4 regions of the Anaerobacillus sp. ABR4_321 genome follow, and region 2 is predicted to be linked to each of the others. Evidence: riboswitches for the same ligand, from Rfam matches in the RefSeq annotation. Region 2 holds a riboswitch; each other region holds the start of a gene.
The links. A riboswitch is a leader RNA that binds a small molecule or an ion and turns the genes downstream of it on or off. The one in region 2 is predicted to bind S-adenosylmethionine.
Positions count from the first base shown of each region.

Region 1 (7,543 bases), 270 kb from region 2:
TTCATCAAAGTCCTAATCTTAAGCTCATTTTAGAAGATGGTGTAACAGTTGGTCATCAAGTTATTCTTCATAGCAGCCACATCAAAAAGAATGCCCTTATCGGAATGGGGTCGATCGTTTTGGATGGTGCAGAGATAGGCGAAGGTGCTTTCGTAGGAGCGGGCAGCCTTGTGCCACCTGGAAAGAAAATACCAGCTAACACCCTTGCATTCGGCCGGCCAGTGAAAGTTATTAGAGACCTGACAGATGAAGACAAGCTTGATATGGACCGCATAAGAAGAGAATACAAGGAGAAGGCGGCATATTACAAAGCACAATCGCCTCTTTAAACAGAGTACCGCGTATAATTCCGGTAGGCTTGTGGAAAATTACCACTACAATCCTATTGGATAGAGGTGACTACCTTGTACAAATTAACGATTGTTTTGATCGTCTTGGTCATCATCACCCTGGCAATCGGAGCTTTCATGACTTACCGCCTCGGGCAAAATCAAAAAGGTGATTACGAAAATCAAGGTGATGCAAAAGTAAAAGCGTCGTTTTTCAGCAATCCTATCTACTTAGTTTATCTAATCGGTACAGCACTCGCGATCGGGTATGTTATTTACTTCGCTTTAATATGATGAGAAGAGACCAGGTTTAGCCTGTCTCTTTTTTTGTTTACTATTGCAAAATAAATCTTAATGATTCTTTAATATGTCCTTAATAGTCCCACTAAACGCCTCCTTTATGATGAAAGTAACAAAAAGTGAAGGGGGATTATTTTGAGTAAAGTAGTTGGCTGGCTTCACGAACAAGAATGTTCTGTTTTTCGGTTCTTAAACTTAAAATGTCACTCTCGATACCTTACTACCTTCATGGGAACCATCACACACATAGGTGGTGCACGTGCAACGATTATTAGCACATTGTTATTATTCATATTCTTACCTTTTCCGTACAAAACATTAGCACTTCAAAGTGCCGTGGCACTTACTTTAAGTCACCTTCCCGTACATTTCATAAAAAAACATTACCCAAGAAATAGACCTTATCTAGCGATACCCGAGACAAAAATGCTTGTATATCCATTGAAGGACCATTCTTTCCCTTCAGGCCACACGACAGCTATTTTTTCTGTCGTCACACCATACATCCTAGTCATTCCATCTCTTGTAATCCCATTACTGGCGATTGCAGCAACAGTAGCTCTCTCACGGATTTATCTTGGTCATCATTATCCATCGGATGTTCTTGTTGGAATCATACTTGGAATGGGCAGCGCTTTTATTTCTGCAATTTGGTTAGCTTAATTAGAGGAATGGGGGACGATTATGAAGTTAGCGCTTTTCACGGACACCTACTATCCAGAAGTAAACGGTGTGTCAAAAACTCTCGGGAGATTGACCTCATACATGGAGAGGCATTCGATCGAGTACAAATTGTTTGCTCCTGATTCGAATAATGATGTGGACTTATTCTCTAGCAACATCCATCGTTTTGCCAGTACAAAGTTCTTCCTTTATCCAGAATGTAGGATGGCTCTCCCTAAGTTAGGGCTGTTACGGAAACAATTACAGGGTTTCAATCCAGATTTATTACACATTGCTACCCCATTTAATATCGGATTAAGCGGACTCCATTATGGAAAAAAACTTTCTATTCCCATGGTGGCTTCTTACCACACGAACTTTGACTCTTACCTCAATCATTATCATCTCGAATGGTCCGCTCCGTTTATTTGGAAGTATCTACTTTGGTTTCACCAACCGTTCTCATCTATCTTCGTTCCGTCTAAAGATACGCTCGATCGCCTTCAAGAAAAAGGGTTTGATCAGCTTAAGTTATGGAAACGAGGGGTAGATTGTACGCAGTTCTCTCCCTCCAAAAAGTCTAATGCTGTAAGGGAACGGTATGCCATCAAAGAAAAGTATATCTTTTTATTTGTGAGTAGACTTGCTCCAGAAAAAAACCTCGAAACACTCAGAAAGATAATGTGGAAGCTTCCACAAGGGATCAAAGACCACTCACGATGGCTAGTCGTAGGAGATGGACCATCCTTACCGAAATTCAGAGAGAATCTCCCAGATAATGTAACCCTTACTGGTTATAAGCATGGTGAAGAGCTTTCTGAGCTATATGCGAGTGCAGACTTATTCGTTTTTCCTTCAGCTACCGAAACATTCGGCAATGTAGCGCTTGAGTCTCTCGCATCAGGCACACCAGTCATCGCAGCAAATGCAGGCGGGTTGATCGAAGTGGTTTCTCACAACCGTAACGGTGTCCTTTGTTCTCCTTATTCAGAAGCAGACTATATACGTTCTATTGAAAGGTTACTAGAAGACCCGACCGAACGTTTGATGATGGGGTATGAAGGTAGAAGGTATGCCCTTACTCAATCCTGGGATGCCATATTCGGCAGGTTGGTTGAAGATTATGAAACTGTAATCGGAAACAAAAAAGTCGCGCAGTACGCCTAAAACCCTGAGAGGAAGAGTGACATGAAATTAGCAGTATTTGGAGCAACCCGTATAGGAGTCACAGCAGCAGCTACGTTTGCAGCAAATGGGTATGACGTTATTTGCGCTGATGATGATAAAACAATTATTTCAGCACTTAAGAATGGGTCTGTTCCTTTCAATGAAAGTGGTTTACAGGAACGATACAATGAGGCCCTAAGAACGGGCATGTTAGCCTTCTCCACAAATAAACTGGCTGCCGCTGCAGAAGCTAGCTATCTCCTATTCACCGAATCACTTCAAACAAATGAAGACCAAGTTCCAGATCTTACGAACCTTTACCGTTTCATCAGACAAATTGCAGTGAGCGTTCAATCTCACAAAACATTTATTATCAAGAGTACGGTGCCACCTGGAACTACGACCAGAATCCATAATATCCTTATCGAACAAGGATTGACTGAACAAGATTTCGAAGTTATTCACAATCCAGACTTCTCACGACCGGGGACGATCGTGAAAGATTTTACACATCCATCTGAGTTAATTATAGGTACCTCCTCTTTGAGGGGGTGTCGATTGATGGAGTCATTCTATTCTCCACTGACGAACGCTCTTCAATTTATGGATTATGCTAGCGCTGAATTGATGAAATATGCGTGCCACACATACCTTGCTTTAAATAGTTCTTGCCTAAATATGATCGCAGGTATGGCAGAGAGATACGGAGCAGATGTGGAAGTTATACACGGGGCACTCCGTGCAGATCCACGAATGGGACATCACTCAAGACATCCAGGCTCTTTCTATCAAGGTAACGAAAGCATATCGAACGTTTCAACGTTTCGAGAAATGGAAAACCAGTCGTTTTCTGGCTCAAAGCTTATTAATTTGATAGAGGAAATCGAACGATATCAACCCGAAATTCTCACACAAAAACTTAAAGATTTTCTAGGAACACTACACGGCTCAATCATTGGGGTTTTAGGAGATTCATATACAAAAGAGGCTCCCTCTCCTTCAGACCTTGTATCAAAACGGCTTGAAGAAGAAGGGGCCGAAGTTAGATTCTTTGATCCTTCTATGGAACATCACCACTCGAGCCAGTACCGTTCGTTGATGAACGATACTGTTTCAAACTGTGATGCTTTGCTATTATTAACCGAATTACCCCTTATTCAGAATGTTGATTGGGGTCAAGTGGTGAAACGTCAAAGATTGCCTTTACTCGTGGATGGACATAACTTATTCACGTTGGAAGAAGCAAGAAAGATCGCCAATGAGCATGACCTAATTTATTGCTCTATCGGAAGACCAAACATTTATAAGGGGTTAGGAGCCATTTCTGTTCAACAGTCAATATAGGCGCTGTGAGTAACTTTCCCTCAAGGTCTTGCTAACAGAATTGCTTTCAAGCTTCGCATGGTCTGCGAGCATCTTTGCGGCACTTGGTAACTTTTCTGTATTCGGCCAATAGTCTTGCTTAAAAAGATGAGAACGCTTTAATGCTTTTCCACAATGAATAAAACATTCGACCACTTCGACTCCTATTCCTAAAGAAGGAATATTCCCAAATGCCTCGCAGTCTTTAAGTAAGCCTTCCTCTTTAACGATACTCGCTTTACCGTTGATTCTAAGGCTTTCCTCCCTGCCTGGAACAAGAAATAACAACCCTACATTGGGGTTCTCCAAAATATTCAGTAGGGAGTCCATCCGTTTGTTCCCCGGCCTTTCCGGGATTAGAAGGTGTTTTTTATCGATCACTTTCACAAATCCTGGTTGGTCTCCCCTCGGGGATACATCGCTTCCCGAATGAGATGCTGTAGCGATTGTTAAGAAAGGTGAATGTGAGATAAATCGTTCACAGTTATCATCTAAGAAGTTGATCACCTTGTTGGCAGCTAACTTCCCCGGCTCTCCTCCAATTGATCGTAACTCTTCTAGCGATTCAACTTTCTGTCCAAAAACGTCTGACATGGTAGCCCCCTAACTAAATCTCAACTATTTCAAGTTTACCATTAAATGGCTTTTGCGCGTTGGGTAGTTCTGTCATATGACGTTATATAACTTTTACGCTACTTAAACCGCACAAAAAAGCTGTCGAGCATATCTCGACAGCTTGCTAGGCCTCATAGGCTTACTATTTTATTGGTTAGCACCCTTTTTAAGAGCTTCTGCTTTATCAGTGTACTCCCATGGTAATTCGATGTCTGTACGTCCAAAATGGCCGTAAGCAGCCGTTTGCTTGTAAATTGGGCGTCGCAGATCTAACATCTTGATGATCCCTGCTGGACGTAGGTCGAAGTTATCTCGCACCAGTTGTACTAGCTTCTCTTCAGATACGGTTCCAGTGCCAAACGTGTCGATCGAAATCGATACAGGTTGAGCTACTCCAATCGCATAAGCCAACTGTACTTCACAACGATCAGCAAGTTTTGCTGCTACGATATTTTTAGCTACGTAGCGCGCTGCATAAGCCGCTGAACGGTCAACCTTTGTAGCATCCTTACCTGAGAATGCGCCACCACCATGACGTGCATATCCGCCGTAAGTATCCACGATGATCTTACGCCCTGTTAACCCTGCGTCACCTTGAGGTCCACCGATTACAAAGCGACCAGTAGGATTAATGAAATACTTTGTATCTTCATCGATCAATTCTGGAGAAACAACAGGTTTAACGACGTGCTCTTTAATATTTCGTTGAATTTGCTCAAGCGAAACTTCTGGATGATGCTGTGTAGAGACAACGATCGTATCGATACGTACCGGCTTACCTTCTTCATCATATTCTACTGTAACCTGGGTTTTGCCATCCGGACGAAGATAAGGTAGGATTTCCTCTTTTCTTACTTCGCTTAAACGACGTGCCAACTTATGAGCTAAAGAAATCGGTAGAGGCATAAGTTCAGGAGTTTCATTACAAGCATACCCAAACATCAACCCCTGGTCACCAGCACCAATCGATTCAATCTCATCGTCAGACATTTGGCCTTCACGTGCTTCTAAAGCCACGTTCACACCAGCAGCAATATCAGCTGACTGTTCATCGATCGATGAAAGGACTGCACATGTTTCAGCGTCAAAACCATATTTAGCACGTGTGTATCCAATCGATTGGACCGTTTCACGAACGACTTTCGGAATATCTACATAGTGAGATGTAGTGATCTCTCCGGAAACCAACACTAGTCCAGTCGTGACTGTAGTTTCACATGCAACGCGCGCATTAGGGTCGTGCGCAAGAATATCATCCAGAATCGCATCAGAAATTTGGTCTGATATTTTATCTGGATGCCCCTCAGTTACTGATTCAGAAGTAAACAAACGACGATTACTCACTTAAGTACCTCCTTAAGGATTCATTCCTATTTAATATAGTGTAATGGATACGGTACTCATTTCCCTAATAGTGTTGTCGAAACGAGACATCGAATTCAATAATAAACGGTAATATTACGCTTTTTTCCAAAAACGACAATAAAAAAGCCCTTTCCTTCATCATAAAGGGAAAGGAGCTGAAGTCTCTTGCCTTTCGCCTCTTATCTTCCAAGACAATAAGTCTTGCAGGTTAGCACCTTAATCCACTATATGAGGAGTTGGTTGCTGAGCTTCATAGGGCCTGTCCCTCCGCTTACTCGGGATAAGAGTATCCATTCTCGAAATATAATATCGTAGTTCGCTTTCTCTGTCAATCTAATGACACAAGCCCTAATTAGAAAGGTCATTCACCTTTTTTTCACTTTTCAAGGAAAAATCCATAGATTAGTATAGAATAATTAAATGAATGTGTTATACTAATTTTGAGTTAAACAAGTTCAGAAAAGATCTTGATGAAATTTTATTATAAAGGATGGGTTTAACGTATGAAAACAGCTTCCTTCTCTTCACCACTTTTGGATGCCATTTTAAATAAGAATAATCCGCATGTTAATTTATCAGTTTCTGAACTGGTAGAACGTTCACTATCGATGAAAGAGGGAACATTAACATCCACTGGCGCTCTTCGTGTTGAAACAGGCAAATACACTGGACGTTCTCCAGAGGACAAGTTCATTGTCCGTGAAGAATCAACAAAAGACAAAATCAACTGGAAAACAAACCAGTCTATCTCTTCAGAACATTTTGAAAGCCTTTACACTAAGGTTCTGGATTACCTGGGAGAGAAAAAAGATCTTTATGTTTTCAAAGGGTTCGCTGGAGCAGACCAATCAGCAAGACTACCCATCCAGGTTATCAATGAATATGCATGGCACAACTTGTTCGCACATCAGCTTTTCATCCGCCCAAATGAATCTGAATTAAAAGGACATGAAGCAGAGTTCACTGTCATTTCTGCACCTGGTTTTCAAGCTAACCCAGACAAAGATGGCACGAATTCAGAAACGTTCATTATTATTTCATTTGAAAAACGTACCGTCTTAATCGGTGGCACTGAGTATGCAGGTGAGATTAAGAAATCGATCTTCACTGTCATGAACTACTTACTACCTGAGCGAAATATCCTTTCCATGCACTGTTCGGCGAACGTAGGAAAAGAAGGCGATGTGGCTCTCTTCTTCGGTCTATCAGGTACAGGAAAGACGACGCTATCAGCAGACGCAAACCGTCGCTTGATCGGTGACGATGAACATGGCTGGTCGATGAACGGTGTCTTCAACATCGAAGGTGGCTGCTACGCCAAATGTATTAATTTGTCTAGAGAAAAAGAGCCTCAAATTTGGGATGCAATTCGATTCGGCACTGTTCTTGAGAACGTTGCACTAGACAACAATTCGAGACTGCCTGATTATGATGATACAAGTTTAACTGAAAATACGCGTGCTGCATATCCAATCGACGCCATTCCTAATATTGCGGTTCCGAGCGTAGCGGGTCACCCTAACACGATTATCTTTTTGACTGCAGACGCTTTCGGGGTCCTACCGCCAATCAGTAAGCTGACAAAAGAGCAAGCGATGTTCCACTTCCTTTCTGGTTACACAAGTAAGCTAGCCGGAACTGAAAGAGGGGTTACGTCTCCACAAGCAACGTTCTCCACTTGCTTTGGTGCACCGTTCCTACCACTTCCTGCTCACCGATATGCAGAAATGCTGGGTGAAAAA
Region 1 is NZ_JBSWTK010000001.1:1,686,902-1,694,444, reverse strand. Features, by position in the region: gene ACXADT_RS08725 (gamma carbonic anhydrase) at 1-329, shown strand, start outside; gene ACXADT_RS08720 (hypothetical protein) at 405-623, shown strand; gene ACXADT_RS08715 (phosphatase PAP2 family protein) at 765-1,292, shown strand; gene ACXADT_RS08710 (glycosyltransferase family 4 protein) at 1,314-2,459, shown strand; gene ACXADT_RS08705 (nucleotide sugar dehydrogenase) at 2,481-3,803, shown strand; gene ACXADT_RS08700 (MSMEG_1061 family FMN-dependent PPOX-type flavoprotein) at 3,795-4,415, opposite strand; gene metK (methionine adenosyltransferase) at 4,584-5,780, opposite strand; SAM riboswitch class I at 5,978-6,088, opposite strand; gene pckA (phosphoenolpyruvate carboxykinase (ATP)) at 6,305-7,543, shown strand, end outside.
Region 1: another riboswitch for S-adenosylmethionine. It lies ahead of metK (methionine adenosyltransferase); the one in region 2 lies ahead of ACXADT_RS07395 (PLP-dependent aspartate aminotransferase family protein).

Region 2 (7,543 bases):
GTTGGTCGTTTTTTTCATAACCGTATCGCAAAGTAATATAGGCTTTAACGATTTCACCTCGGAGTTTATCGGGTTTACCTACCACGCCTGCTTCAGCAACAGCAGGATGGGTGATCAATTGACTCTCAACTTCGAATGGACCGATTCGTTCACCTGAAGAATTGATCATATCGTCATCTCGACCTTGGAAGAATATAAATCCTTCCTCATCTTTATAAGCTAGGTCACCTGACACATACCAACCTGGATAAGGAAAATAGCTTTCATACTTCTCCTTGTTGTTCCAGATCGTTTTCATTAATCCTGGCCACGGTGCTTGAATAGCAAGCTGTCCTGTATTTCCGACAGGAACCTCGTTTCCGTTCTCATCTAGGATCCCAACCTTTACACCTGGAAACGGCCGTCCCATCGAACCAGGCTTAATCTTCTCACCAGGGAAGTTCACGATCAGGTGTCCGCCTGTTTCTGTCATCCACCACGTATCATGAATTCGTTGCCCCCATACCAGGGATGCCCACTGAATCACTTCTGGGTTCAATGGTTCTCCTACGCTCAAAATGTGTCGTAATGATGTTAAGCGATAGTTTTCTACTATATCTTCTTTTGCCATCAACATGCGAAACGCAGTTGGTGCACTATACCAGATTGTGACTTTCAGCTCATCGATTAAGCTATACCAATCCTCAGCTTTAAAGCGGCCTCCGTTAATGACGATCGTAGCTTTATTTAACCAAGGAGCAAACAAACCATATACGCTTCCTGTTACCCACCCAGGGTGAGAGGTGCACCAATACACGTCTGTATCTTTTATATCAAGTACCCATTTACCTGACTGAAAATGGTGAACCAAGGAACGTTGAGCATGAAGAACGCCCTTTGGCTTTCCTGTTGAACCACTTGTATAGTGAAGTAAAAAACCATCCTCCGGATCTGCCCACTCTATACGTGGCTCTTCGTCTACCTGAGTTCTTTCCACCTCTTCGGTTGTGAGAATAAGACGAAGAGTAGGTATTTCATTTGCAGGCACTCTTTTCTGAAGTTCTTGATCGGTAAGGAGCGCTGTACCTCCACAATCGATGATGCGATCCTTCACAGCTTCTTCCATAAACGCTTCAAACAAAGGAGCTGCGATCGCCCCGATCTTAATCACTGCGAGTATGGCAATATAGCATTCAGGATTTTTAGGGAGGAACACAAAAACCCTTTCTCCTTTTTTTACCCCATGCTTTTTTAATACAGCGGCATAATGATCAGTCTTGATTTTCACTTCTTCAAACGTTAACGATCTTTTTTCATCTTCATTAACATAATGCAATGCAACTTTATTTCCAAATCCATTTTCAACGTGTCGGTCGATGCATTCATAAGCGACGTTCATTTTCCCAGAACGATGGAGGAAATGATCGACACTTTCCCACTGAAATGTTTCGTATGCTTCTTCATAACTTTCAAGGTTCGTATACTTCGCTTGAGATGAAATCTGTTTTGGTAGTGTAATGCTCATATGCTGGTTCCTCCACTGACGGTTGCAGGTGTGGTCAATTCCAACCTCTCTAAAATTTGTTCTTTGTATTCTGCGAGTTTTACACTTCCTCGAGATCGAGGTCGTGGTTCATCGATTATGATTTCTTCTTCTTTCCTTCCAGGCTGACCCTTAAGAATGATGAGCCTGTCACAAAGGTATAGCGCTTCTTCAATGTCATGAGTAACGAGCAGAATCGTTGTTTTGTAAGACTCCCATATTTCTAACAATAGATCTTGAAGCTTCATTTTCGTAAATGCGTCGAGTGCGCTAAAAGGCTCATCTAATAACAAATACTGCGGGGATGTTACAAGCGCCCTTGCAATCGCAACACGCTGCGCCATTCCACCAGAAAGCTGTTTTGGAAAGTCTTTTTCATTGCCTTTTAGGCCAACAAGATCAAGGTACTTCGCTGCGCTTGAGCGCTTCTCTTCTCTCGTTCCTTTTAAACCAAACGATACGTTGTCTATGACGGATAACCATGGCATAAGCCTCGGCTGCTGAAAAATGAATCCTAATTTCTCATCAACATGGTTGCACACCTCTCCATCGATGATGACATCGCCGGTATACGATGTATCTAATCCTGAAACCGCTCGTAGCAATGTACTCTTCCCACACCCACTCGTTCCAAGTATCCCGATGATTTCGCCACTTTCTGCATGAAACGAAATGTTGCTAATGGCTTTTCGACTCTCAAACTCTTTACTCACATTTCGTATTTGTAAACTCATTTTGACTCCCCCTTACCGCTGTTCCATTCGATCCTGCCAATGCAGCGATCTGTTCTCGACTACCTTCAATATCGCATCGCTCACTTTTCCAAGCAGAGCAAAGAGAACGATGCTTGCAATAATTAGCTCTGGTGAGTATGTGTTCTGCCCAAGAACCAGCAAATATCCTAATCCTTGACTTGCACCCATCAATTCAGCTGCAACGACAAACATCCATCCAAGCCCTAGACCACTTCTAAGGCCGATAAGAAATGAAGGTAGTGAAGCAGGGAGAATAATTCGTTTTACTAATTGATAACTATTTAATCCATACATTTTTCCTACTTCGATCAATTGACGATCGACGCTCAAAATTCCACTAACAACATTCAGATAGACTGGAAAAAACACGCCTACTGCAATCAGTGTCACTTTCGATGCCTCTGCGATTCCCATCCATAGGATAAAAAGAGGAACCCAGGCTAGCGATGGAATCGAGCGAAAGGCCTGGATGATCGGATCAAAAAATTGCTCAGCTTTACGGTAAATCCCTACAAAAGATCCGAGTATTAAGGCAACCCCCGCTCCTAAGAGAAAACCTAAGAAAATCCGATAAAGCGTGATGCCAATATGGCCAAAGAGAGAGCCATCAGCTCCTAGATCGACAATCGTGTTAAAGATTACTGTTGGAGCTGGAAGTAGATAGGAAGGGAGCACCCCTAACCGACTCAGAGTTTCCCAAACAACTAACAATATGAAAGGGAGAATACTTCCTATAAGAATCGGATGTAAATTGAACGGTTTAGGCGAGGCTTTACCCGTAACCCCCTTTAAGGGGATTGCTTCCGTATGGTTTTTTGCCATGGATCTCTTATCCCCTTTCTATTTCTGGATGACTTCTTCCGCAAACGATGGATCGATCAATTCATCCGTTAACTTTTCAATATCAGCATCTGGCTCAATAATCTCCCCTTTTTGTAGTACGTTTCCTGCTTCAACAATCGCTTTCTTCTGTTCTTCACCAGGAACGGGACTTGAAAAATCATTTCTTTCAAGCTGCTTTTTTGCTACGTCAAGTTGGATATCAGCTTCTTCTGCTAATAGCTCAGCTGCCTCTTCCGGGTGTTCGATCACCCATTTTCTAGCTTTCTCGTAAACGCTAATCACTCGTTTCACGTGTTCAGGATATTTTTCAGCAAACTCTGTCCGTGTGTTCAAGAAACCATACGTATTCAAATCTGCATTTCGATAGAAAAGTTCTGCTCCTGTTTCTAGTTCAAGACGCGCCATATGAGGGTCCAGTCCTGCCCAAGCATCTACCTGACCAGTACTTAAGGCAGATGCCCCGTCTCCATGTTGAAGATTCACAAGTTCGATATCATCTTGAGTTAACCCCACTTCATTCAAAGAACGAAGCAAGAAGATGTAAGGATCCGTTCCGAGCGTTGCAGCTACCTTTTTACCTTTTAAATCTTCTACACTACGAATACTTGAATCTTTTCCAGTAACGAGTGCTGTCCATTCTGGCTTTGAATAAATATACACGTTTTTAATCGGTGCGCCTTTTGCTTTTGCCATCAGTGCCGCTGCACCTGCCGTTGAACCAAAATCAATACTGTTACTATTTAAGAATTCAAGCGCTTTGTTACTTCCTTGACTCAAGACGTATTCGATGTTGATGTCCTCGTCCTCAAACTCCTCTTCCAGAAGCCCTTGCTTCTTCACGACAAGACTAGTAGGAGAATAGTAAGCGTAATCCACTCTGATTTCATCAGGCCCTTCTTTTGAAGAAGCGTCTGAAGAAGAACAGCCTGCACTAATAATCAAAGCCGCGATCAGAGCGAGTGCAACGAAACTTCTTACATCAATCCATGGAATTCTCTTCATAATGGTTTCTCCCTCTCTTTTTTAAAGTTCACATGCATATGTTGAAATCGTGCCTCTTAGCCTCTGGGCTTCTTTATATGTGCATCGATTATGAACAACTTGTAAACCAGCGTCTGCTGCTATTTGTGCAGCTTCTTCAGATACCACGCCTTCTTGCAGCCAGAATATGCGTGGCTTGATCTCCCCTGCTTCTCTTGCGATTTCAACAGCTGCCTCAGGACTTCTAAACACCTGCACGACATCAATTGAATGTGGGACACTTTTTAAATCGGGATACGCTTTTTCACCTAGGATTGTATCTGCCTTCGGATTCACAGGGATTATCTTGTATCCTAATCTTTGCATCTTCCTTGCTAATCGGTGACTCGGTCGCGATTCGTTCCCACTTAGACCAACGACGGCAAGTGTTTTCTGTCTTTGCGTTTCAACACCATCGATCACTTCTTTTTCATAAGGACTTTGAAGTGCCCATTGAATTTCACCTTCATCATTAATGACGATACGAGTATCCGTTTCTAGACCTGCCGCTTTACGAAGCGATTGATCCAAGTCGAAGATTAAATCGTCTGCACCTTCTACACCGACAGATAGGCGAATCAGTTCTTCTTTTACTCCTGCTTTCTCTAGCTGCTCTCTACTCAACTGTTGATGAGTCGTACTCGCTGGATGAATGATCAAGCTTTTCGCATCCCCCACATTTGCAAGGTGAGACCAAAGTGAAACATGATCAATGAGCTTACGCCCTGCTTCCTTTCCTCCTTTTATTCCAAAGTTCACAACTGCACCAAAGCCATTCGTTAAAATTTCTTTCGCATCATGATAGGAAGGATGACTTGGGAGACCAGGATAGCTCACCCACTCTACTGCAGGGTGATCTTGTAAATAGGTTGCTAGCTTAAGTGCATTCTCATTATGTTTTTCCGCTCTGAGATGAAGCGTCTCAAGTCCTTGTAAAAGAAGAAAGGCATTGAATGGACTCAAACAAGACCCAAAGTCTCGAAGGAGCTGGACACGTAATTTTGTACTGAACGCAAGAGTCGCAAAATCAATCGCATAGCGAATGCCGTTGTAGCTATCGTCAGGTTCAGTGAACGTTGGAAACTTCGGAGAGTTCCAATTAAAACGACCTCCGTCGATGACTACTCCTCCAATCGATGTACCGTGGCCACCGATCCACTTCGTCGCAGAATGTACAACGATATCTGCTCCTAAAGTGAGTGGCTTACATGCGTATGGAGTGGCAAACGTATTATCGACGATCAATGGAATGCCTGCTCCATGTGCGATTGCTGAGACTTTTTCTACATTTAGTACAGACAAGCTTGGGTTCCCGATGATTTCAGCGAAAACGCCTTTTGTTTTATCAGTTATCGCTTTTCTAAAGTTTTCTGGATCTGTTGGATCGACAAACTTTACGTTGATCCCATATCTCGGGAGGGTTACCGCAAATAAGTTATAAGTACCGCCGTATAAGTTAGAAGCCGCTACGATCTCGTCACCCGCACTTGCGATATTCAGAATAGAAAGTGCGATTGCTGCCTGACCTGATGAAGTTGCAACCGCTGCGACCCCGTCTTCAAGCAGAGCCATTCGTTTCTCAAAAACATCCACCGTGGGATTTCCAATCCGGGAGTAAATATTTCCTGGTTCATCAAGGGAAAATAATCGCTCGGCATGTTCACTATCATGAAAAACGTACGAGCTCGTTTGATAAATCGGTACTGCTCTCGAGCCAGTCGTTGGATCTGGGGATTGACCCCCGTGTAGGGAAAGTGTGTCGAACTGATATTGTTGTGTCATCGTAATTCCTCCAGTAATTGTGTTGTAGTAAATATAAAAAAAGCCCACTTCAATAAGAAGAGGGCTTTTGCCTCCTCTTATCTCTCAGAATAGTAGCTATTCTGCAGGAAGTAGCACCTTTTTAAGCTTCTTGCTTAAAGGTTGCCGGGCATCATCGGGCCAGTCCCTCTGCCTCTCTGGATAAGAGTAATTTATTTAGTTTTGCTATACACTTGCTGCTATTCTTGCTTTTGAAATTGCCTGATCCAAATCGTCGACAAGATCATCGATATGTTCGATGCCTACCGACAAGCGAATCAGGTCATCTCGAACACCCGCAGCGGTTAGTTCTTCTGCACTTAACTGCTGGTGAGTTGTGCTTGCAGGATGAATGATCAAGCTTTTTGCATCCCCAACGTTTGCCACATGTGACCACAGGTTTACTGAGTTAATAATTCCTGCTCCGGTTTCGCGGCCGCCTTTTATTCCGAAGACGACTACGGCTCCCGCACCTTTTGGTAAATATTTTGCAGCTAAGGTCTTTGACGGATGATTTTCTTCTTCAGGATAACTCACCCACTCAACTGCCGGGTTTTCTTTCAAATAGGTAACGATTTTACGCGTGTTTGCAACATGTTCCTTCATTCTAACGTGAAGTGTCTCAATTCCTAATGCGATTTGGAAAGCGTTAAAAGGACTCAATGAGGCGCCTGTGTCTCGTAATAGTTGAACACGAGCTTTTATGATGAAAGCTGCTTCAGGCAGGGCCTCTGCATAAACGATGTTGTGATAGGAAGGATCTGGTTCGATAAAGCCTGGGAATTTAGATGAATTCCAATCGAACTTTCCACTATCGACGATCAAACCTCCCATCGTTGAACCGTTACCACCAAGCCACTTCGTCGCAGAATGAATAACAATATCAGCACCATGCTCGATCGGTCTACATAAATACGGTGTTGCGAAGGTATTGTCGATGATAAGCGGAATGCCAGCTTCATGAGCGATTTCAGCCACTTTCTCGATATCGAGTACGTGAAGGCCTGGATTACCAATCGTTTCTGCAAAGATTGCTTTTGTATTAGGAGTAATCGCACTTCTAAACGATTCCGGATCTTTCGGATCAACAAAGTTGGTTTTTATTCCGTATTTAGGAAGCGTCGTTGAAAAAAGGTTATATGTGCCGCCATATAAAGTAGAAGCAGAAACAATTTCATCACCGCTATTCGCAATATTTAAAATCGCGTTTGTGATGGCTGCCATACCACTTGCAAGACCGAGGGCTCCAATTCCGCCTTCAAGCTCCGCAACCCGTTCTTCAAGCGTTCCTACCGTCGGATTACCAATTCTAGAATAAATAAACCCTTCTTCTTTTAAACCAAACAAATCAGCTGCATGTTCCGTGCTGTTAAATTTGTATGCGTTGGATTGATAAATCGGTAGTGCTCTCGCTCCTGTAGCTGGATCTGCCTGTAAACCACCATGAATGCCAATCGTTTCTAAGTTATAACGCTTCTCTGCCATCTCTTATCCACTCCTTTGTATTTTTGACGGTTCTTGTAATTGTTCTTTGATTAATTGCCCCCATCTATCAAATTCAACGAGGAATCCATCATGACCATACTTTGTATCAACGATCGTA
Region 2 is NZ_JBSWTK010000001.1:1,416,149-1,423,691, reverse strand. Features, by position in the region: gene acsA (acetate--CoA ligase) at 1-1,504, opposite strand, end outside; gene ACXADT_RS07410 (ABC transporter ATP-binding protein) at 1,501-2,256, opposite strand; gene ACXADT_RS07405 (ABC transporter permease) at 2,269-3,099, opposite strand; gene ACXADT_RS07400 (aliphatic sulfonate ABC transporter substrate-binding protein) at 3,118-4,122, opposite strand; gene ACXADT_RS07395 (PLP-dependent aspartate aminotransferase family protein) at 4,144-5,922, opposite strand; SAM riboswitch class I at 5,997-6,109, opposite strand; gene ACXADT_RS07390 (O-acetylhomoserine aminocarboxypropyltransferase/cysteine synthase family protein) at 6,127-7,425, opposite strand; gene metX (homoserine O-acetyltransferase MetX) at 7,429-7,543, opposite strand, start outside.

Region 3 (7,543 bases), 790 kb from region 2:
ACAGTCGATTTTAGCGGTGCGCCGTTACCATCATAACTGTCTCTATTAAAGACTTGTTTGAAATAATCATACGTTGCTCCTGCGTAGTAATGTGCATCTACTGCAGCGGCATCATAGCTCGCATGGTACTGATTATCTGAATCTGACCAAAGGGACCCAGGTAGTTTTGTTCGATTCGATGCATCATAGGTAAAGACGCCTCCACCTCTCGTCGTATCTTTTAAGTAATAGGTTGATGAAGAGAGGAGTGTGTTGAATGACTTCGTATCACCAAGGACTCCAGTGCCTGTCCCGGTTGTTGTCGTGCCAGTGATATCACCACCGCCAGGCTTGCCGACACCTTGTTTTTTGGCTTCGTGAATCGCGTTGAAGCTTGTTAGCACTTCTCCTGTCACAGCATCGATAAGATAATTCCAATTTCCTGGCTCAGGGGATAGGAAGTTAAGTGTTACATGATAGGCGTAACTAGCAGTATGCCCCTGTGGATATACGACAAGGTCTGACTCTGGTTTTTGTTCGTAATCAGGCGTGAAACCAAGAGCTTCCTCCGCTTTTTTAATTGCATCCTGCTTTTTAAATTTAGCTGCTTTCTTTAGTTCTTTCTTTGATTCTAGATCTGAAATGACTTGCCCTGAGACAGCTGTTAATACGCCATCTTTATTTACGTGAACCGTTTGGGTAGAGCCGTAAACTGGCGTCCCCTCATGTAACTGTTGGAGACGAAATACGGTAAACCCGAGATCATCTTTCTCACGCGATAAAATTTCAAAGGATTGCTCGGCTGTCTTTCCGCTGAAGTTGTAGTAATCTTTGTTTTCGTTTAAGTAATCGAACAGCACCTCGTTTGGATTTTTTGCGGAGGCCTTTGTTAACTGGCCTGATACAAACGATGGTGTTTCTTTTTTGTTATGTACGTTAGTTGCTAACGATGAGGGTGGTGCAAGCATGCTTCCTACAAGCCCTGCAGATAATCCTAATGCTAAAAGTTTTTTCTTTCTCATTTGAATCCTCCTTTTATCAGATGAGAAAACCATAGCATATAAAACTAAATATTCAAATAAATTAGATAATTTTGATAATTATTACCTACTTTAAGTTAATTGGTTGTGAATCTATAGACCTAGGCAATGAAGCTTTTAGGACTAATGTATCAGTCCTTGATGTTAGGCAGGGATGATGCGAATCGGAAGAAATCGCTAATTCTCTTGGGTTGGTCACCTCTACATCTTTTGGTTGGAAGAAAGTACTTATTGATATACGAACGTATATTCGGGTAAAATACGGGTATAGATATACAGAACTAGTGTTCTTATTTTCGATTATTTGAAAGGAGTGGTGAAGGTGGATTATTCAACGTTAAAAAAGAAAACCATTTTGTGTGTTGATATGAAAAGTTTTTATGCGAGCTGTTCTGCGGTCGAGATGGGGCTCGATCCCTTAACGTGTCATCTTGCTGTCGTGGGAGATACGGAGCGTCAGGGTAGTGTTGTTTTAGCGGCCTCGCCTGCACTAAAAGAAGATTTTAATATCCGAACAGGAAACAGGCTTTTTGAAATTCCTGATGATCCCCGTATTCATATCGTGAATGCAAGAATGTCATCCTATTTGAAGCAATCGATGGAGATCACAAGGTTATTTCATCGGTATGTTCCAAAAGAGTGTATCCATACGTACAGCGTGGATGAATCTTTTCTTCAAATCGACGGGACTGAGCGTCTTTGGGGAGGACGCTTTGAGACGGCTAATAAAATCAGGAAAGAAATCAGTGAAACGTTCGGTTTACCATGTGCGATCGGTATAGGTCCTAATATGCTGATGGCGAAGCTTTGTCTGGATTTAGAGGCCAAGAAGTATGGCGTTGCTGAATGGACGTATGAGGATATTCCTGAGAAGCTCTGGTCCATTTCGCCTCTAAGTAAGATGTGGGGGATCGGTCCGCGTCTCGAGCACACTTTAAATCGGATGGGAATTATGAATGTTGAGCAGCTCGCAAAATACCCGCTACATCTTCTTGAACAAAAATTCGGAGTGATGGGTAATCAGCTCTATCACCATGCATGGGGAGTAGACCTTTCCGACATTGGAGCTCCGATTATGCAGGGACAGATTAGCTTTGGTAAAAGTCAGATTCTACTGCGGGATTATCACGAACAAAAAGAAATCAAACACGTTATTTTGGAAATGAGTGAAGAAGTAGCGAGGCGTGCGAGGAGAGCCGGGAAAGCGGGGCGTACGATCAGCCTCGGGATCGGCTATAGTAAAGACGAAGGAGGCGGTGGTTTTCACAGGTCGAAAAGCATCGATAGCCCCACTTCCATCACACTTGAAATCTATAACGTGTGCTTGCAGCTTTTTCAGGAATTTTATAGAGGGCAAACGGTTCGGAAAATTTCAATCGCTCTTTCAAATATTTGTGATGACGAGGAAGTGCAGCTCGACCTTTTCAATATGAAACGGCCGAAGCAACGAGACCTTGGATACGTAATGGATTCGATACGGGAGAAATACGGATCCGATTCTCTGCTTCGCGCTGTTTCCTATACGAAAGCCGGTACAGCATTGCATCGAAGTAAGCTTGTCGGAGGTCACAAAGCATAGAAAGGGGTTGATAAGATGATTCGTGACCGAGGAAATATCAAATGGACATCGATGATGTTACCAGAGCATGTTAAAGAGTTAAGAGAATGGAAAGAAGAAGATCGGAGAAGAGAACAGCCTGAGCTTGATGAGCAGAAGATGGAGGAGATGAACGACACCATTTGCGAAGCGATGGCCTTTCACCAGCCGCTTACATTTCACTACTTCAAGAACGGTACGAAGAATGTGTTGACAGGATATGTTCATTATATCGACCAGCTCAATAAAGAATTGCGAATTGTTGACCTAGATGAGAAGAGGCAGAACATTCCGTTTGCAAGCCTCGTGCATATCGGTGAAGGCGACTAAGATGGTAACACTCCCCACAACTGAAGACGTTTTTCCTCGGCGAAAAGGGGTAAAATACGTACAAACTAGTATACGGAGTGAACTGTCAGATGCTATCTGTAGAGAGTCTCAAACATTATAAGGAAAACATAAAAGGAATCGATATTCACTATGAATATCATGAGAACGAAGTGACGTCCGACCGTCCTGTACTAACATTACTGCATGGGTTTTTATCTTCGACTTTTAGTTATCGACGGTTGATTCCCTTGCTTTCAAAGCATTACACGATTGTAGCCGTTGATCTCCCGCCGTTTGGAAGAAGTGAAAAATCGAGTCGGTTTGTTCATTCTTATCAAAACTTTGCGGAAGTCGTGATCGAACTACTCGAGCGGCTAAGTATTGACGAAACCGTTATGATCGGTCATTCGATGGGAGGGCAAGTGGCATTAAGAGCCGCAAGTATCGATGAAGACCTAGTTAAGAAAAACATTTTGCTCAGTAGTTCAGGCTACCTTGAAAAAGCGAGGCAGAGTTTAGTGTATTCCTCTTATTTGCCCTTTTTCTCAATGTATTTAAAGCGCTGGCTTTCGCGAAAAGGAGCAAAAGGGAATTTGGTGAACTGCGTTTACGATCCGAATTTAATCGATGAAGAGATGGTGGATGGGTATGTTCAGCCTTTCTTTCATGAAGGGATTTTCCGTTCTCTCGTACGAATGATTCGAGATCGTGAAGGGGATTTATCACAAGAAGAATTGAGAAGAATTCATACGCCGAGTTTACTGATATGGGGGGAGCATGATCGAGTTGTACCGCTTCAAATTGGAAAACGGTTGGCAGAAGATCTGCCGAATTCAGAGCTGATCGTATACGAAAAGACGGGTCATCTTCTTCCGGAAGAGCAGCCTCGTTCGATTTTAAGAGACATTCAGAAATTTATTCAGGCATAAGTCGAAGAGCGACACGATTCGACTTTTTTCTTGACGAAAAAGAATAATGCGTGATAAACTTCATAACACTAAATCGAATAGTTCTTATCAAGAGAAGTGGAGGGAACTGGCCCTGAGAAGCTTCAGCAACCTCTGATATGTCAGAAAGGTGCTGCTTCCAGCAAGAGAGATCTTGAGAGATAAGAGTGAAAGCCCTCTTCTCTTGAAGTGGGCTTTTTTGATTGCTACAAACTTTACGAACAAGGAGAAACATCATGGACAAAGACATAAAAGGGAACGGCTTTGCGCTGCTTCCACTCGGTATATTTATTTTACTTTTTATTGGAACGGCAGTTGTAACAAAAGATTTTTATAGCATGCCTGTTGTGCTTGCTTCACTGATCGCTGCAGGCGTTGCACTTGCGATGAATAGGAAAGAAAGCTTCATGACAAAGGTCGAGGTGTTTTGTAGAGGAGCAGGGAACTCCAATATCATCTTAATGATTCTTGTTTTTTTATTAGCGGGAGCATTCGCTGAAACAGCCAAGAAGATAGGTGCAGTAGATTCGATTGTTAATCTCGGCATCTCGATATTACCAGCAAGCCTTCTCGTTGTTGGTTTATTTTTAATCGGATGCTTTATTTCGATATCGATGGGGACGTCGATGGGAACGATCGTAGCATTGGCTCCGATTGGAATTGGAATTGCAGAGCAATCAGGGATTCCTGTAGCTTTGACATTGTCAGCGGTCATCGGAGGAGCGATGTTTGGAGATAACCTCTCGATGATTTCGGATACGACGATTGCAGCGGTTCGGACGCAAAACACGAAAATGAAAGATAAGTTCAAAGTGAACTTTTTCATCGTTTTACCGGCTGCAATTATTACTGCCATTATATATGGATTCTTAACGGTAGGGGAAAGCGCGACAGTAAGTGGAGGTAAATCATTTGATTTTATCACAGTACTCCCATACCTTGGCGTATTGATCGCAGCGATTGCAGGCGTGAATGTACTGATCGTACTCGTTAGTGGGACATTGTTCGCAGGTGCTGTGGGCTTATTTAACGGGACGTTTGGTTTAAGTGGGCTCGTTTCTACGGTAACGGATGGCATTAAAGGGATGGAAGATCTCGCCATGATCGCATTGATTATTGGTGGGATGATCGAGGTTATCCGATATAATGGAGGCGTTCAGTACGTTCTCGATAAAATTCTTCATCGAGTGAGATCGAGAAGAGGGGCAGAGTTTGGTATCGCTGGGCTCGCTACGGTTTTAGACTTATCAACGGCAAATAACACGATATCAATCATAATGGGTGGACCACTCGCGAAGAACATATCAGAAGAGTATCAAGTTGATGCTCGAAAGTCCGCAAGTATTCTTGATATATTTTCTGGAAGTGTTCAGGGCATGCTGCCATACGGCGCACAGTTGTTAGCAGCGGCTGGACTAGCTTCGATCTCGCCTTTAGCACTCATACCATATTCAATCTATCCAATTCTTACAGCGGTCGCTGGTATTGTGGCAATTACCATCAATTATCCTTCATTTCGAAAAGAAGAAGCAGTAGAATAACGAAACAACCAGGCCTGTCAAAATGACGGCCTGGTTTTGTTTATTCTTCGATCTGCTTTTGTAGGTTTACAATTTTTTGAGGCAATATATAAAGAAATTCAATCAATGAGTCCAATAAATCAATAATTAAATTAGCTGTTTCTTCACTTGCAGAATTTTCAAGGCATAAAAGGTTGTGGAGGTTACTTCCTTTTCCTAACAGCTGCCCGAGTCGTACGATTGGCTCTTCAAGATCAACTTGTTTGGCCAGGCTTTCGAGCTGTTTTGATAGAGGTTGAGAAAGTTCATTTTCAGCTAAAAAGCTTCTAGTGATGCTCTCTAAAACGCGGTTTGCCATAACGGCAGTAGCAGTCCAGTCTTTCATATTATGTACGTTAACTGCTGAACGATAGACCCGCTCGAGGTCATCTGGCAGCCTCGCAGTGCCAACCAATCTGCCAAGAGGTTCTCTAGTGAAAGAAGTTTGGTGAACAAAGAGCTCTACTTCTTCACCTTGATCGCTTGTAGACGTTTTAATCAATACAAAGAGTATGGATTCTTTACATACCGAACATCTTGAAAAGGTTGAAAAGACCGTTTGGTTGATCTGGTAATCGAATTTCAAATGAAAAGAAGCGGTGTTTCCGCACTCTGGACATTCTGTATTGGCGGACTTTGGTAGTTTTGTTTGTCCGTATTTTACAACAGAATTAATTGTCGTTTGTTGTATTTTTCTCATCTAATACCCCCTGAATCGATTTTGAGCTTAATCTTTGATCTCTTATTGATACGGGTGTTGAGAATAAGGTGGATGTAGTAGTAAGAATATTATAACATTTTATCTTATCAACTTACATTATTCGCCCCGATTGGTAATTTAAGGGGGCGCATTGTGGAGAATAAAAGATTTGTGTTGATTCGAGACAAAAGCCTCTATGTAATCCTGTTTTCTAAAACAAAATTGACAACAAATCAAGCCTGTGAACAAGTATGGTTAAAACACCGAAGAGCAAAAGTACGATTAACATTCGCTTCTTCACATCAACCTGCAATCCCTGCTAATTCAAGAGAAAAACGCTCATACGCTAGAACACTCATTCCTTCTTGTTATACTATCGTTAATGTTATTTTATCTGAATCGCTTCAGATAGAAAATACCCCCAGCAACAAAAGGTTGCTGGGGGTATTTTTATTGACGGATGAAGCCTTCTTCATCAAGGTACTGGATCGCTTCGTTATAAGAAGGGAAAGTGCCATCAAGCATGTCACCGGCATACACATTCCAAAGCTCTAGCTCAGGCTCATACGCGAGGTGCAGCGTTTGATCTTCTTCGTTCATCCAGATTTCTTCTTCAATATCTTCTCCTGGCAAAACAGAAAGAGAGTGAATCGCTTCTCCGATTATTTTTCGAAGATCATTACTTGAGAAGTCACGAATGTTCACCATTCCTCTATCGTCTACTGGGTACTCTTCAAGTAGCTCGCCATAGACAAATCCGTTCCCATTCGGGTGCAGATGATAGACGACGTTCTTTTTATCCATAACACTTTCTTCAAAATGAAAGTTAACTCTTCCCATCGATACATCTTTACGCGTTAATTCAGGGAAAGTAGATTCTATAATGTGTAGCTTTTCTTCAAAAGTTAGCATAGTGCCTCCTGTTAATAACATTTGTATAGTAAGTCTGTGCTTACGACCAAACGTGTATTCAACTCTTCTTCATCTTGTACTATAAGAGTGTATCAAAATGTTAATCAATGTGGAAGGTATGATTCTTCGTCTTCTCAATGTAAAATAAAATAAAAAGCCGAGGGGAAGACCATGAAACGATTAGAGCTTGCCAAACGTGATGCGAAGGAACTTGTAAAGAGTCACTTTCCTCACTGTAATGTAGCACTTTTAGCTGGAAGTATTGTTAGAGGAGAAGGTACGAAAACGTCAGATCTTGATCTTGTTGTTTTCGATCCATCGGTTACGAATTCTTACAGGGAAAACTTATATTACAAAAAGTGGCCGGTAGAATTATACGTACATAATTTTAATACCTATCAATCCTTTTATAATAGCGACTGTGAGCGTGGTAAACCTTCGATGCCTCGAATGGTTGCAGAAGGAATCATTCTGATTGA
Region 3 is NZ_JBSWTK010000001.1:2,204,745-2,212,287, forward strand. Features, by position in the region: gene ACXADT_RS11385 (M4 family metallopeptidase) at 1-1,001, opposite strand, end outside; gene ACXADT_RS11390 (Y-family DNA polymerase) at 1,387-2,598, shown strand; gene ACXADT_RS11395 (YolD-like family protein) at 2,614-2,946, shown strand; gene ACXADT_RS11400 (alpha/beta fold hydrolase) at 3,036-3,875, shown strand; SAM riboswitch class I at 3,957-4,061, shown strand; gene ACXADT_RS11405 (Na+/H+ antiporter NhaC family protein) at 4,130-5,434, shown strand; gene ACXADT_RS11410 (hypothetical protein) at 5,475-6,152, opposite strand; gene ACXADT_RS11415 (hypothetical protein) at 6,603-7,064, opposite strand; gene ACXADT_RS11420 (nucleotidyltransferase domain-containing protein) at 7,236-7,543, shown strand, end outside.
Region 3: another riboswitch for S-adenosylmethionine. It lies ahead of ACXADT_RS11405 (Na+/H+ antiporter NhaC family protein); the one in region 2 lies ahead of ACXADT_RS07395 (PLP-dependent aspartate aminotransferase family protein).

Region 4 (7,543 bases), 230 kb from region 2:
ATCACTCCTCAAGTTAATGGAACAAACGCACGCGAAAAAACGTACAAAGATGAAATAAGTTTAATTAACGTCAGCTTTAAATATCCAAATGACAAGAAGTTGACGATCAACAATGTTTCTTTAACAATACCAATTGGTCACGCTATAGCTTTTGTTGGGAGATCAGGAGCTGGAAAAACAACCATCGTAGACATTATTTTAGGAATCCTTTCACCTGAAAAGGGGGAAGTACTGATTGACGGCAAGGCTCTCAAAGAACAACAATGTACCCTGCAGCAAAAAATTGGTTATATCCCTCAATCAATTTTTTTGTCTGACGATACAATTAGAAATAATGTAGCATTTGGTTTGAAAAAAGAGCATATAGATGACGAGGAAGTATGGCGAGCTTTGGAACAAGCGCAGCTAAAAGATTATGTTAAAACTCTACCAGAATCAATAGACACAATGGTGGGAGAGCGAGGAGTAAAGCTTTCAGGTGGTCAAAGGCAGCGGATTGGCATAGCTAGGGCTCTGTATACCAACCCGGAAATTCTATTCATGGACGAAGCCACATCTGCGTTAGATAACGGTACAGAGAAAGAAATCATGCGTGCGATAGATTTATTAAAGGGTCAAAAAACGCTAATCATTATCGCTCACCGATTAAGTACTATTGAAAACTGCGATATAGTTTATGAAATGGACAATGGTGAAGTTGTTTCAGTTAATGATAAAACAAGAATGTGGAATCGGGTTCGGGCCTAATGTAAATAAAAAATCCGCTGCATTTGCAGCGGATTTTTTATTTACATCAATTCCATCGGTGATTCATCGAAATAGAGCCAGTGGAAGTATTCGATTTCTGCATCGGACATTTTCAGAACGTCGTCCCTATTCATTGTCGTTTTCGTCGTCAAACGTTCAATAAATTGGTTTCTTGCTTTCTGGCTCATTGTAAATCCTCCTTGTATGGTTAAGCGTCTGTAACCGCTTTCAATTTGTTACTATCATTATATATCTCAAAATGAGATCAATACAATACCGTTTTGAGATATATCGTATATAACCGATGTGTAATTGTGATTAAAGTGAGGGACCGTTCAGGAAATTTCCTCTAAAACAAGATTGTATGTTCGTATTTGTAGTAAAAAAGTCTTGGGTTGGAAGGTCACGTGCTTAAATATAAAAACATGCCTAGCTTGAAGACGAATGATAAAATAAATCTATGAAATTTCCAAAACAAACTAGAGGAAGTGGTCGATTGAATTGCTTAGGATGTCGTTTAGCCAACAAACGTGAACCCGTTCACGTTGTGTATGAAAATGAATACTTAACTTGTTTTCTAGATCATGAACCTTTCAATGAAGGTCACGTTATGATCTTGCCAAAATCCCACTTTCACGATGTAGAGGAGTTTGATGATAAAACGGCAACCGAAGTGATGAAGGCATCGATTCTTTTGTCAAAAGCGATCAAGAAAGTGTATGCTCCCGACGGAATAACGATTTGTCAAAACGGTGGACTATTTAACGAGTTAACGCATTATCATATGCATCTCGTGCCGAGGTATGAAGGTCAGGCATTCTCCACCTTCTACATAGAAAACGGAGAAGTTTGTATCGAGGATGATACGAAGCTTACCGAAACAAAACAAAAGTTGAGCAGTGCGATTGTTGAACTAGTCGAAAGTCATGTTTAGGCGGGAGGAGGGAGCGGCATCGTTCCCCTTTCATGCAAACCTGTCTAGTGCTTTGCCGTTCACTCATTCTTTTTCATACTCTGGGAATTGACCGTATCGAAAGAGTTCATACACGATTCTTCCATTGCTCGGCTGCCCATCTGGATAATAAATTGGCAATAGATCGAACAGTACAAAGTAAAAGGCGTAATAAATGAATTGTTTACCGAATTCCTTCATGTCGAGCCATCCAAAAGAAAGCGCAAAATTTACAATTAGCGCAACGGCGATGTTCGCAACGATTGGAGAAGCATAAACAAGGATCTGTGCCCAGTTTTCTTTATAACGTAAATTATCGTAGCTGCACCAGCTATACATAAAGTAATATTTGCGAAATTCAAATATGCCTATGTTGAAGATTCGGGGCCCGCATCCGATTACGACCTTCGAGTTTTTAGCGCCTAGAAAGTAGCTAGTTAATAAGTAGCCGCCTTCTCTAATGATTGAAACCATAGGTAGAATAATAAAAGCAGATAGTAATAACTTGAGAAAATCACTAATTCCAAACATAACGTCGTTCCTTTTCTTGATATTTTGGGGATTAAAAAAAGCCAAAAAGAACCAGGGGTCTCCTAGTCCTCTTTGGCTTATGTCTAGCTCTAATTGTCCAGCTCATTTCCACCAATTATGCGACTATACAGTAAACGTAAGCATTACTCTTATTAGGTATATACCCGCCTTTTTCAACCTTAAACGTTATGTTAAACTATTTTTCTTAACTTTCCTGATGATAGACGATTTCCCCATTTACATATGTTGCTTCAACTTCATTCCTCGTATCGAAAGGGTCACCACTCCATATGACCAAATCTACATCTTTTCCTTCTTCTAGTGATCCAACCCTATCTGCTACACCTAAATGCTTGGTAGCCTGTAAGGTGATGGACTTCCATGCATCTGACGGATCCATCCCATGCTTAACTGCGAGTACAGCCCTTTGAAGCAAGTTTTCGATTCTTACGACAGGGTGATCAGGTTAAAAATGTACAAAGGTGCTCCCTCCTTCAAAAGGTTATGTATTCACTGAACCTTGTTGCCGTCATTGCGATAATCACGAGCCTCCACATCTGCTTGGACGCTGTTACGTAGTGGCGATCATGTTTTGGTTTATTCAAGGCGACGCTATTCAATTTGCTAATCGTTCATTTTATTGGGGGATTATTGCGCTAACGGTTGGAACGATTTTAGTGGTGTTAAAAAGTGGCTTCCTAACCTTATTGTTCGAAGGTTATTCTAAGATCCACCGAATGATCGTGCCCCGGTCACGCTCCATGGAACGTGTCGATGAGCAGGTGAAGAGGGACCCGATTTTTACAGATTGGAAGGAACGAGTGCTCATAAGTGGAATTCTTATATGTTACGGAGCAGGCACCGGACTTACAGGAATGTCAGTAGCAGGTGTATTTCTATTTATTTGAAACGATGAGGAGAGGTGTTTAGATGAAAACAAAGATAGAGAAAGAGAATCTCCAGGCAACGTCACTATATGACCTGGTATTTGTAGGAGACCCTCAGCTTTCTCCTGACGGTAAAAAAGTGATCTATGTGAAGAAAAAAATTACTGAGGATCGAGAGTATGCTTCTTATCTCGTCATGATCGATCGTGAGAGTGGTGAAGAAGTGGCCTGGACATCTCCCGGGTCTCGGCATCTTGATTCTTCTCCAAGATGGTCTCCTGATGGAAAGGAAATCGCGTTTGTTTCAAACCGTTCGGGAGAAAATCAAATATGGACCATATCTGCTTTCGGAGGTGAAGCCGAACAGGTAACCTTTCTAAAAAATGGAGCAAGTCGTCCGGTGTGGAAACCTGACGGGACTGAACTTCTCGTAATGAGTGAGAGCACCCCTAGAGGTGAAGATGAGAAGGATGAAAAAAGCAAGAAAGCACTCGTCGTCGAAGAATTGCATTACAAAGCAGATGGAAAAGGTTTTCTTAATGGGAAACATACACAGATCGTCGTAATCGATCGAAAGACTGGGGACGAAAACTGGGTGACGGATGCTGACCTGAATCACTCGGACGCTAGCTGGTCTCCTGATGGTAAACAGATTGCATACGTAAGAAGTAGACGGGAAGAGAAAGGTTCATATGTCCAATCGGATCTATTTATTCAGAATCTTGAAGAGGGACGTGAAGCTGAGCGGCTTAATTCTGAAGGAAGTAGTTTCATAGCTCCACGATGGTCTCCAGATGGTTCATCACTATCTTTCATTGGACATAATTTTGAGTATGAGAGTGCGACGCTAAATAAAGTTTGGACAGTTAAGATTGAATCGAAAACCTTTACGTGCCTTACAGAAACAATCGACCTCGAGTGTTCAGATGTTCTCATTTCAGATCTCCATTGGGGAATTGAGCCGTCTGGAGCGGTGTGGAACGAAGACGGCAAGACACTCTATTTCCTTGCGAGTGAACATGGAAACACAGGAATTTATTCTATTCATCTAGATGGCACCCTTCGACAAATAGCGGGGGGTGACAGGCACCACTACGCACTTCACTTAGCGGGTGGTGAAGCTGCGGTAGCGATCAGTGATCCGGTGGATGTTGGTGATATCTATACGCTATCCTTAGAAGGAGAAAGCTCGATAGAAAGAATCACTTCCTGTAATGAAGAGGTGTTGAGTGCGGATTCGCTTTCCACTCCACAACCGTACACCTATGAAAGCAGAGATGGACTGAACATACAGGGGTGGATCATGAAACCGACTTCCTTCGAGGAAGGGAAGCAGTATCCAACAGTTTTAGAAATTCATGGCGGTCCCCACATGATGTATGGGAATTCATTCATGCACGAATTTCAGCTTCTTGCATCAAGAGGATATGCAGTAGTCTATACGAATCCTCGCGGTAGTCAAGGATATGGTCAGGAGTTCGTGAATGGATGCCGTGGCGACTATGGTGGCGGCGACTATGACGATGTCATGGCAGGGATAGAAGCAGCTGTCGCGCAAACGAGCTTCATAGATTCTGAGAAATTGTTCGTTACAGGCGGCAGCTATGGCGGGTTCATGACGAACTGGATCGTTGGCAAAACAAATGTGTTCAAAGCGGCTGTAACGCAGCGCTCGATCTCGAACTGGTTAAGTTTCTACGGAGTAAGCGACATAGGGTATTTCTTCACAAAGTGGGAAGTGGGAGCTGACCTCGATGAAGATCCAACAAAGCTATGGGATCATTCACCGTTGAAATATGTCGATCAAATCAAAACACCGCTTCTTATTCTCCACAGCGAACAGGACTACCGATGCCCGATCGAGCAAGGTGAGCAGTTATTCATTGCGTTGAAGCACCGTGAGAAGAAGACGAAGTTTGTGAGATTCCCAGAATCAGATCACAACCTTTCAAGAAACGGACATCCTGAGTTAAGGGTAGAGCGATTGAACCATCTGGTCGGCTGGTTTGATGAACACCTCGAAAGCGAGAAAAATTAATCGACATAATGTGAGAGGTGACAGGCACCGCATCGGTACCACGTCGGTACCACGTCGGTACCACGTCGAAAAAGCCCTTGACGTTCGGTGAGTGAGGTACTATACTGTTGAGAATAGTTAAACAATATGAATAATTCAAACTCTTATCAAGAGTGGCGGAGGGACTGGCCCATTGACGCCCGGCAACCATCTCAGTTCGTGAGAAAGGTGCTAATTCCAGCAAACGAGCGATCGTTTGAAAGATGAGAGAGAGTTACATAGTGCAAAACACCCAACTCTCTCTGTTCATCAGAGAGAGTTTTTTCGTTTATGGGGTTTGAAACAAAGGAGGGAACCGACGCTCTAGTGTTATCGTACGCTTACGTAATTTAGTGCAAAGACGCTTTAAATGACTATAGGAGAGAAAGGGAGTTAGGAGAATGAAGAAACTATCGCTACTAGTAGGTGCATTATTATTAATCATCACAGCTGGGTGTTCTGGCAGTGCAGAGTCAGGTGATTCAAATGAAGGGCCGCTAAAGGTAGGGGTAACAGCAGGTCCGCATGAAGATGTCATGAAGAAAGTAAAAGAAGTTGCTGAGAAAGATGGTTTCGAGATCGATGTCGTGGCGTTCAACGATTACGTTATGCCAAACAAGGCTCTTGATGAAGGGGAGCTCGATGCGAATGTTTTTCAGCACGAACCGTATTTAAATGATTTTGTAGAAGAGCGTGGGATGGAGTTATCTAAGGTTGCGACGACGATTAATTTTCCGATGGGCATCTATTCCGATCAATATGAGAACCTTGATAATTTGAAGAAAGGTGACAAAGTAGGACTACCGAATCACTCTACTGGAGAACCCCGAGCTCTCATGTTGTTTGAAGAAGCAGGGATCATTGAATTAAAAGACGGTGTAGGTGTTGAAGCAACGATTAAGGATATTGAGAAGAACCCGTTGAATCTTGAGTTTGTTCCTCTTGAAGCATCGCAGATTCCAAGACAGCTAGGTGAGCTTGCCATCGCTGCGATCAACACGAACTATGCGATGGAAAGCGGTCGGGTTCCAACTGAAGATTCTCTCGTAATGGAACCGGAAGATTCTCCTTGGGTGAACGTAATCGCAACAAAAACCGATAATAAAGACGACGAGAGAATCAATAAACTAGTGGACTATTATCAGTCAGATGAAGTTAAGAAGTTTATTAAAGAAGAATTCAACGGCTCAGTCATAGCATCCTGGTAATTTCGGTAAAGGAGAGAAGGAAATGATACGACTAGAAAATATCTCAAAAGCGTTTCAAACCGGAACTACTGTTACGAAGGCTCTGGATAGCGTTGACCTTAACGTTGAAAAAGGAAAGATCTATGGTGTGATCGGTTATAGTGGCGCTGGTAAAAGTACCCTCGTTCGAACGGTCAATCTGTTAGAGAGACCAACAGAAGGGAAAGTGTTCATTAATGATGTAGAGTTAACCGGTCTATCAGCTGGCAAGTTAAAGAAAACACGTCAGCGAATCGGAATGATCTTTCAGTCGTTCAATCTATTAAAAACGGGGACGGTTTATCAAAATATCGCCATCCCCCTTAAGCTCACTGGCGTTTCAAAAAAGGAAATCGATTCGCGTGTAAGAAAGTATCTACAGATTGTAGGACTAGAAGATAAGCGGGACGTGTATCCTGGACAGCTCTCAGGTGGACAGAAACAAAGAGTAGCGATTGCACGCGCGCTAGCGCATGAGCCAGAAGTTCTTCTTTGTGACGAAGCAACGAGCGCGCTCGATCCTGACACAACTGAGTCGATTTTATCTTTACTAGAGGAAATCAACCAGGAGTTCGGACTAACGATTTTACTCATTACACATGAAATGCACGTGGTTCAAAAGATTTGTCATGAAGTGGCCGTGATGGAAAACGGACGCATCATTGAACAAGGACCAGTTGTTGATCTATTTAGTAGACCAATGACGCCTACGACAAAACGATTCGTACAATCGCTGTTTCAAGATGACGTTCCTGAATCCCTCGTGAAGAAGCTTGAGTCGAAGGGACAAATCGTGACGCTTTCCTTCGTAGGAGAATCGTCAGGAAAGCCTGCACTTGCCCTCCTTAGTAAAAACTTTGATATTTATCCATCTATTCTTGCAGGGAATATCACGCAGCTTAAGAATCAACCTTTTGGTAGATTAGTCGTTCATCTTGAAGGAGAAGATTCAGAAACGAAGAGAGCGGTTATGTTTTTAGAAGAACGAGGAATTTTTGTAGAAGGGTATGTACCGGAGGTGAACGCGCATGTCAGCTAAGATTTCGGAATTTATCGATCTATGGGGCGCGGATATTTGGAGTGCGATCATCGAAACGTTCCAGATGGTAGGGATCTCGCTGTTAATTTCAGTGCTGTTAGGACT
Region 4 is NZ_JBSWTK010000001.1:1,183,486-1,191,028, forward strand. Features, by position in the region: gene ACXADT_RS06220 (ABC transporter ATP-binding protein) at 1-747, shown strand, start outside; gene ACXADT_RS06225 (BH0509 family protein) at 789-935, opposite strand; gene ACXADT_RS06230 (HIT family protein) at 1,208-1,681, shown strand; gene ACXADT_RS06235 (hypothetical protein) at 1,745-2,230, opposite strand; gene ACXADT_RS06240 (amidohydrolase family protein) at 2,436-2,666, opposite strand; gene ACXADT_RS06245 (DUF3899 domain-containing protein) at 2,818-3,138, shown strand; gene ACXADT_RS06250 (S9 family peptidase) at 3,161-5,155, shown strand; SAM riboswitch class I at 5,296-5,404, shown strand; gene ACXADT_RS06255 (MetQ/NlpA family ABC transporter substrate-binding protein) at 5,575-6,381, shown strand; gene ACXADT_RS06260 (methionine ABC transporter ATP-binding protein) at 6,404-7,438, shown strand; gene ACXADT_RS06265 (methionine ABC transporter permease) at 7,428-7,543, shown strand, end outside.
Region 4: another riboswitch for S-adenosylmethionine. It lies ahead of ACXADT_RS06255 (MetQ/NlpA family ABC transporter substrate-binding protein); the one in region 2 lies ahead of ACXADT_RS07395 (PLP-dependent aspartate aminotransferase family protein).